2 regions of the Shewanella sp. HL-SH8 genome follow, and region 2 is predicted to be linked to the other one. Evidence: predicted binding sites of a transcription regulator. Region 2 holds the regulator's gene; the other holds the start of a gene.
What was found. The regulator LexA, encoded in region 2, represses DNA repair genes until DNA is damaged. The targets are predictions, from matches to a motif close to TACTGTATNNNNATACAGTA.
Positions count from the first base shown of each region.

Region 1: the regulator LexA is predicted to act here: its motif matches at 2,358-2,377, upstream of recN (DNA repair protein RecN).

Region 1 covers NZ_CP195039.1:1,582,500-1,586,943, forward strand. Annotated here, with positions in the region: gene ACRWQN_RS07050 (hypothetical protein) at 1-571, opposite strand, end outside; gene recN (DNA repair protein RecN) at 669-2,327, opposite strand; gene ACRWQN_RS07060 (AEC family transporter) at 2,456-3,424, opposite strand; gene ACRWQN_RS07065 (YjaG family protein) at 3,631-4,227, opposite strand; gene barA (two-component sensor histidine kinase BarA) at 4,217-4,444, opposite strand, start outside.
Region 2 covers NZ_CP195039.1:599,793-604,236, reverse strand. Annotated here, with positions in the region: gene plsB (glycerol-3-phosphate 1-O-acyltransferase PlsB) at 1-1,984, opposite strand, end outside; gene lexA (transcriptional repressor LexA) at 2,235-2,852, shown strand; gene ACRWQN_RS02710 (cell division inhibitor SulA) at 2,849-3,367, shown strand; gene coxB (cytochrome c oxidase subunit II) at 3,757-4,444, shown strand, end outside.

The DNA of each region.
Region 1 (4,444 bases), 980 kb from region 2:
AAATAGTGTTCCAAAATCGATAATCAGCATCAATAAAGTCATTAATAAAACTAGGGCTGCCAGTGCGTGAACTCAATAATGCATTTAGCTCAGCAAGCATCTGAATATTAGATAAGTGAGTGAAATTAATTTGTGGTCTATCTGCTGAGTTATCTAGACTTTCATGCCACAAAGGCAACGTAATAATCTGTTGATATTGATTAATTAAATCAACATGACTTGTCAGCATAAACTTAATGTCTACTAAGTTACCCGCTATAAAATTATGACAATTTTCAATTAATTCTTTATGGCAGGTTTGTTGATATTGTTGCAGCAATAAGTGCTGCACATCTGACAAAGGAAGGATTAAAGGGGCTTGCTGTGTACCTACTATCTGCTGCGCTAATACAAAAGCGTTCTGACTTTCATTAACCGTTTCAAGTAGAGCCCACTTTTCCAATTGTTGAGTATTCACCGACAAGTAGCGGTCTTCAATATTAATATAAACTAAAACAGCAAAGATAAGAGCCAGCAAAAATATGATTGAAGCTACACTATAGACGGCTATTTTAAGTATTGACTTAAGCATTCTTACCCTTGATTTTATTATACTTTTAATTCAGGCCCTATTTCGTTGATCATTATAGTGAATTTAGGGAAAGCCCATATTAGTGGTATTTAACTCTTTATTGCAACAGTTCTCTGGCATTCGCTAGGGTGTTTTCAGTGATAATATCGCCACCTAATAAACGGGCTAATTCGTTTATGCGCTGCTCTTTATCTAAATTTTGCATTGTCGTTTCAGTTTGCCCACCTTTGTTGAACTTGTTGACAAACATATGTTGATGACCATTACCAGCCACTTGCGGTAAATGGGTAACACAAAAGACTTGTGTTGAATCCCCTAAACTTCTTAACATTCGGCCAACCACTGCTGCAGTAGGTCCTGAAATACCCACATCGACCTCGTCAAATATTAATGTTGGGGTAGAGACTTTTTTAGCGGTAATAACTTGTATACCTAAGCCTATGCGCGATAGCTCGCCCCCAGAGGCCACTTTAGCAATCGGTTGTAATGGCTGTCCTGGATTGGTGCTAACTAAAAACTCCACTTGGTCACAACCCAAACTGTTACTCATTTCAGGGTTAAAGTTTACCGCAATATTAAATTGGCCTTTTGGCATGTTTAATTCATGGATTGAACGAGTGACTAATTTATCTAACTCTTTAGCATAGCGAGCCCGGCTTTGACTGAGCTTTTGGGCATGGGTTAAATAGGCCTCACGGCTGAAAGCTAACGCCTGTTTAATCTCATCTAATTTAGTTTCATCATCAGACAACCCAACCAGCTCAGCTTTTAGCTGTGCATGATGAGTTGATAAGTCTTCAGCACTCACATGATGCTTGCGTGAAAGTTGCATTGCAGTGGTTAAACGCTTCTCTAAATAGGTAAAGTGTTCAGGGTCTAATTCTAAACGGCTAAGATAGTCTTCAATTTCAACTGTGCTTTCTTGTATCTGAATTAATGCTTCATTAAGCATACTGGCTACAGGGGCTAACTTTTCATCCACGCTTTGTAAATTATCTGCTAAATGGATCACTTTATTTAGCAGTGATTCTATGTTGAATTCTTCACCTTCGGTCAGTAGATCTAAACTGGCCTGACAGGTTTCAATCAGTTCAGTACCATTAGCAAGGCGTTTATGTTCTTGTTCTATTTCAACAAATTCACCGTCAGCTAAATTAAATTCATCTAGTTCTTCAACTTGATATTGGAGTAACTGTTTGCGGGATATACGCTCATGTTGCGCATGTTCGAGCATTTTAAGCTCATTTTCGATCTGCTTATTACGTTGATAGCTGGCATGTACAGTGTCAATTAACAGCTTATGGTTGGCGTAGCTGTCTAGTAGGGTAAGTTGATGCTCACTTTTTAGCATTGCGTGGTGAGCATGCTGACCATGAATACCAATGAGTAATTGGCCTATGCTTTTAAGTTGGGCAATAGGTACTGGGTTGCCATTGATATAAGCTCGTGAGCGACCATCACTGTTAATGGTGCGGCGTAAAATGCAGTCATCTTCATTATCTAGGTCATTATCTTCTAACCAGCGCTTAGCTTGCGGCACATCATGCAATGTGAAGCGGGCACTGACTTCGGTTTTATTAGCTCCAGGTCTCACCGTATTGGCATCACTGCGGTTACCTAAACATAAACCAAGCGCATCAATAGCAATAGATTTACCTGCACCTGTCTCACCCGTTATGGTGGTCATACCGGCTTTAAAATCTAATTCTAAAAAACGTACAATAGCAAAATTGTTGATGCTGAGTTGGCAAAGCATAATGAATTCCTGTCAATGAAACTATCAAACCACTGTATTGATAAACAGTATATACTGATTTTTTATACAGTAAAGTAGTAGCCAGAAAATTATCTTTGGTTATTTGTTAGACTATCTGAGTGTGTTAATTAACCATAAGATTTTAATAGAGTTTCTATTATAGGTAAGCTAACAAAGGTCATTAATGTGCCATATAGAATACCTTGTGCGCTGCTATTGGCATTAATTTGGTATCGTTCGGCCAATAAATAGACGCTTGCTGCCGTTGGCAAGGCGGCTAACAGGACTCCCATGGTCAGTAGTTCATGTTCTACGCTAAAGAGTTTCAGTAATCCAAAGGCAATAAAAGGTTGAATTATTAATTTGAGTAAGTTGATTAAACTTATTTCTGCAATCATGCTGGGGCTGAACATTTTTGCAACAGATTGATGCTGAAACGCTTTGGCAAGTACCATTCCGATGGCAAATAGTGCGCAAGGGCTAGAGGTACTACCTATTTGGTGCAGCACCAATGATAGGCTTTCGGGTAAGGTGATATGCAATGCCGATAAGCTTATACCTATCATGCTGCCTAGCACTATCGGATTTTTATATAATGCATTAGCCATAATGACGATAGCATGATCTGCGGACTGTTTGTCGCGGCTGGCAAGTTCGATAGAGACTAGTGCAAAGGCAAACATAAATACCGACAGCAGGCTGGCGATGGCTGCCGCGACTAATGCGATTTTGTTACCAGGAAATAACAGGCTTAGTAATGGAATACCAATGAATGCTGTATTGCCAAAGGTGGCATTTAATGCGCGCATAGCTGCAATAGCTTGCTGCTTAGGTTTGCGCCATAAGGATACGACTATCACGAGTGCGTAGGTGATGATCATCGCCAGGCTAAATCCACCTATAAATCCCCACTGAATAATATCTTCAATGCGCGTTTCAGCGAGCACAATCAATAAAATTGCTGGAAAGGCAATGTAGTAAACAAATTGATTGAGGATTAGATTGGTATCTGCTGGTAGAAATCTTAATTTTTGAACAATACCGCCGAGTAACATAATAATAAACACAGCGATCAGCGGGGTAAGAATACTGGACATCCCTCGCAATTCCTTAACAAAATAATAGTAAGTCTACTTTACTTTGTTTTAATAAGAGGATGCAATTAGGCTAAAGTTAAACACGTGTTTATTTATTCAGTTTTAGGTTTAATGTTACTGAAGAGCTTAAATTTACTGAAGATAGTGCGATAAAAGCCTGAATAATATCAGGCTTTTGAATATTTTTTAGTGATAGTAGGTTAGTACTACAGACTAATGCCAATATTAGATGCACCAGCTTCGATAATATCTTTACGTAAGCCTTTAACTAAGTCTGGATGAATATCTGGATTTGCTTCAATAATATCTAACAGCATATTTTGTAGCCCTTTTTCTTCTAGCATCACAGGATGGGCAAAAACATAATCATCTAATGCTTCATCCATTAAGTTCTCATCACTAAGGGCTTCAATATAGTTAGCCACAGTGCTGGAAGAAAGTTTGCTGATATTGATTATGTCATCTTCAATTTTATCCGCAATAGCACTCATTAAGGTTGAGATTGCTACCACAGCATCCATAGCCGGATAAACACCATAAGCTTCAAAATCGCTTGGGTCAGGGGTGTTTTCTTCTAATTTTTGTAAGTGAACATCTACATTGTATTTGTTTTTCTTGTCGTACTGGCTTTGCCATAGTAAGTCTAGAGCTGTTGATAAGACAGCTGGTTGGCCGAACTCGCATACCTCAGAAAATAGCTGGTAATTAGGTAGCATACGCTGGCATAAAGCGATAGCAAATAATTGTTTTTGAGGTAAAGATAACGCTTTTAAACGTTGAAAAAATCCAGGTTTATGAGTCATGCGTGATGTCCATCGATAACTGTTCTAATACTTGAGTTGCCGCCGATTCTACCTTAGTTAGCTCATCAAGTAACTCAAGTATTTCCGGTTCTAGCTCACTGGTCGAGGTTTTGTGCTTTAAAGCAGATTCTATTTCTTGGCAAAGCTTCTGGGTTGTCGGTACGCCACAATAGCAGCTTGCCCCATGCAGTTTATGGACTGCCTGTAGCATCTGTGC
Region 2 (4,444 bases):
CAGCAATACCCATAAATAATTCTGCTTTCATCAGCGGGTAAAAGTCCTCAACCACTGCCAGAATTTGTTCACGATTACATTCTTCATAGCGCACTAAACAACTGGCAATTAGGGAAGGAATAATCATGATATGAATAATGTTATTACGATAATAACTCAAGGTAATAGCGTGGTTAGGGTCAATTGCGACAATGTCCCCTAGTGGGTCTTTTTCTAAGGTAAATTTATTGAGTGATAAGCAATGCTTAACAATGGATGGACCATCACCTTCTGCAACCGATGTATAGCTTGAATAAGGTGCTTGCTTTAACAGTTTTAAATAGAAATTTAGCTGACGCTCAAGCTGATGACGTTCTAACGCATTTTGCTCTGAGGCCAGTAATACTAAACTGGTTAACGTGACTGAACTTGCTGCAGCGGCACCATTTATGTTGGTCATCACCTGGTTGGCAAGTACGTTTACCGCAGGCGTAACCCATGATGGTTTTTGGTCAGGATCTTTGGCAATCTCTTCACGCCAATCAGGAGATTGTTGTTTCAAAAAGTTTTGTAAATTGATTGGCTCGCCAAAGTTTACGTAACCCTGGCCAAAATTACCCAGCTTACGAATAGCACCAAATACCTGCCAAAGCGATTCCTTCTCTTTTTTCTTACCACTTAATTCTTTATGGTAAGTAGCCACTTCCATCACGTGGTCATAACCGAGATAAACAGGCACTAACGTCACCGGCCGCTCAATACCACGCAGCACACTGTTAATTGTCATGGCTAACATACCGGTTTTAGGTGCAAGCAATCTACCAGTGCGTGAACGACCACCTTCGGTAAAGTATTCAACGGCGTAGCCCTTAGCAAACAGTTGATCTAAATACTCACGAAAAATAGCGGTATACAGTTTGTTGCCATTAAAACTACGGCGAATGAAAAATGCACCACCACGACGGAACATTGGGCCTGCAGGCCAGAAGTTTAAGTTGATACCGGCTGCAATGTGCGGCGGCACCATACCTTGGTAATACAAAATATAAGACAGCAGTAAATAGTCCATGTGGCTGCGATGACAAGGCACATATACAATTTCATGACCGTCATGATGCAGTTGGCGCACTTGCTCAGCGCCTTTGATGTTAATACCACTGTATAGCTTATTCCATAACCAGGTGAGAAAACGCTCAGCAATACGTACTAAACTATCTGAATAGTCGGCCGCGATTTCGTCCAGATACTCAATCGCAGTTTCACGCGCTTTCTCTTTGGAAATCTTCTTGTTTGCCGCTTCTTCTTCAATGGCCTTATTGATCGATTCAGACTTTAATAACGAAGCAAACAGAGCTTGACGGTTAGGCAGTTGTGGTCCAGTCATGACTTTACGTTGACGGCGAAAATGTACCCGAGCCACCCGAATTAATTTATGGGCAATGGCTTCATCAGTACCATGTTCATCGGCTAAATAGCGTAATGACATTGCGTTAGAGAACTGCACAAAACTATGGCGACCTAGAAATAGAATCATTAACCATTTACGTAACCAGGTAGGGCTTTCACGTTCAAGCACAGCGGCTTTCATTGTGTCATCTTCTTTGCCCGGAGTACGGCCCCAGTAAAGACTCACTGGTACTAGTTGGATGTCTAACTCTGGCTGCTGACGGTGAAGTGCTAATAAACTGGTAAAAAAGTGTAAAAACTTTTCGCCACCTTCTCGTTTACCAATAATGGGCTTTCGCCCTTCTAAACAAACGACTCGAGGCACTTTCATACCATCAAGTTGTAAAGGCTCGTAAGGACTTGGTAAGCCAAGGCCCTGGGTCATTTCGCTTAATGCTGCAGTGTCACTGATCGACTCTGTCTTCATGACATAAACAATGGGCTTGTCTGGATCGAAGTTTAGATCTGCAAATGGGTCATGTGGCACAACTATCGTTTGCACCATCAGCTTTTGAACCCTGCGTAACAGTCTAAGCATGATTGAATCTGGTTTTGACATAATAATATTCGCAATAAAGCCCTTTTAATATGGGCGCATAGGATACCAGAAACTGGTTACCTTTCACTATATGCTGTACGCATCAAGCAGCGCTTTTAAATTCAATAACAAATAAAGTAAAACATACTATTGATAAATAGAGTAAAAAAATCATTTTTAATAATAAAATTAAAAAATAATTGGTGAATACTTGCGCAAACACAAACACTGTATATAATGACAGTTACTGTATAGAAAGACAGGAAATAACATGAGACCCTTAACACCACGCCAAGCTGAAATTTTAGAGCTTATTAAAAACAATATCTCTGAAACTGGTATGCCACCTACTCGTGCAGAAATCGCTACACGCCTAGGTTTTAAAAGCGCAAATGCCGCTGAAGAGCATTTAAAAGCCTTGGCTAAAAAAGGGTTTATTGAAATCATGCCCGGCACATCTCGCGGTATACGATTGACCCAAGAAGACGAACCTGAAGAAACAGGTTTACCTTTAATTGGCCAAGTCGCTGCCGGTGAGCCCATTTTAGCGCAAGAGCATGTTGAACAGTACTATCAAGTTGATCCTAATATGTTTAAACCTGCCGCAAACTTTTTGTTAAGGGTTCGCGGTGACAGCATGAAAAACATCGGCATTTTAGAGGGTGATTTACTCGCCGTTCATAAAATACAGCAAGCCAGAAATGGCCAGGTCGTTGTTGCTCGTGTTGAAGATGATGTGACAGTGAAACGTTTTGAGAAAAAAGGCAATGTCGTATATTTGCATGCTGAAAATGAAGCGTATGCACCTATCGAAGTCGATTTAAGTTACCAAAGCCTCACTATTGAAGGGCTTGCAGTTGGTGTAATTCGTAATGGAGAATGGTTATGAACAAACTAATGGGTACATCCCCTCGTCATCCTGGTTTATGGGTAGATTTGCCAACTGCAGATATTAATTTAGCGCAGCCTATCACCACACTTCAAACCGAAACCAATGGTAAAGTGGAACTCAGTCAATATGCTAGCCAATTGGCACAATTAAGCCAACAAGGTCGCTGGATAGTGCTAATTAACCCTGCCAATATCAATTACAAACAGATGTTAGCTAGTGCTGGGGTAAGAATGGATCGCGTATTGTTAGTACATGCAAAGGATGAAATTGAAACACTTTGGGCAATGGAAAAAGCATTAACCAGTGGTACATCAAGTGCCGTTATTTCATGGACTCAACCTTTAGATGCACGCGACAGTCGCCGATTAGAGTTAGTCGCAAAAAGTGCCCGAGCATTAGGTGTCGTTATTGAAGATGTAAGCACTCACTTAGGCACTAATTTGGCAACTAAAGCGATTATTTCAAATCAAAATAATGCTGTTAAAACAATTAATTTCACTTCATTTCATTAGTACTAAACGCCGTGTTTACTGAGCCCTGTCTATGTACAGGGCTTTTTTATGCAAACTTTCAGTTAATTAGCTATAAAAGTGATCTTGATCAATGTTTAATCTACAAGTAATGTATTTAACAGGGTTGAAACATTTTTAACCTAATTGAAACGCTACAGTCTAGATTTTATCTGACAGATAAAAGCGTCAAATCAGAATTGATAGGTTCAGTTGTAGGTGCCAGCGTGGTGCACATAAATACAAATCCGTAAGCCTTACACGCTTACAACCACCAGGGTACTTTGAGGTCATCAAGCTTTTTTGGGAACCGAAGAGTTTACATAGAGCAGAGACTTACTGTGTGACTCTTCTTTGTAGTTGCTATTCGCAATTGGCAGAGGAGAAGTCTTGTGAAGCAATGGTTGTATTGTGTAATGGCGGTGTTACTGGCACCTCCACTTGGGGCAAACGAAATGCCCCTCAACATGACAAAGGGTGTAACGAATATCAGTGGCCAGGTTTATGACCTCCATATGATTATTCTTTATATTTGCTGTGCTATTGGTGTTGTGGTGTTCGGGATCATGATTTATTCAATGATCTATCATCGTAAATCCAAAGGCGCGGTCGCGGCAAATTTTCATGAAAGTACCAAAGTAGAAATTGCTTGGACCGTGATCCCATTTGTTATTTTAATTGGTATGGCCATTCCAGCCACTAAAACCCTTATCGCTATGGAAGATCCGTCTGACGCGGACTTAACCATTAAGATCACTGGTTCGCAGTGGAAATGGCATTACAGTTATTTTAATGAAGATGTCGAGTTCTATAGCATTTTATCCACTCCTCGCACCCAAATTGACGGTGATGAAACTAAAAGCGCAACCTACTTATTAGAAGTAGACAAACCTTTGGTACTGCCTCTCAATCGGAAAGTGCGTTTTTTAATGACATCAGATGATGTTATTCACTCTTGGTGGGTTCCAGCTTTTGCGGTTAAAAAGGATGCTAACCCAGGCTTTATTAACGAAGCTTGGACACGAATTGATAAAGCAGGAACTTACCGTGGTCAATGTGCTGAATTATGCGGCAAAGACC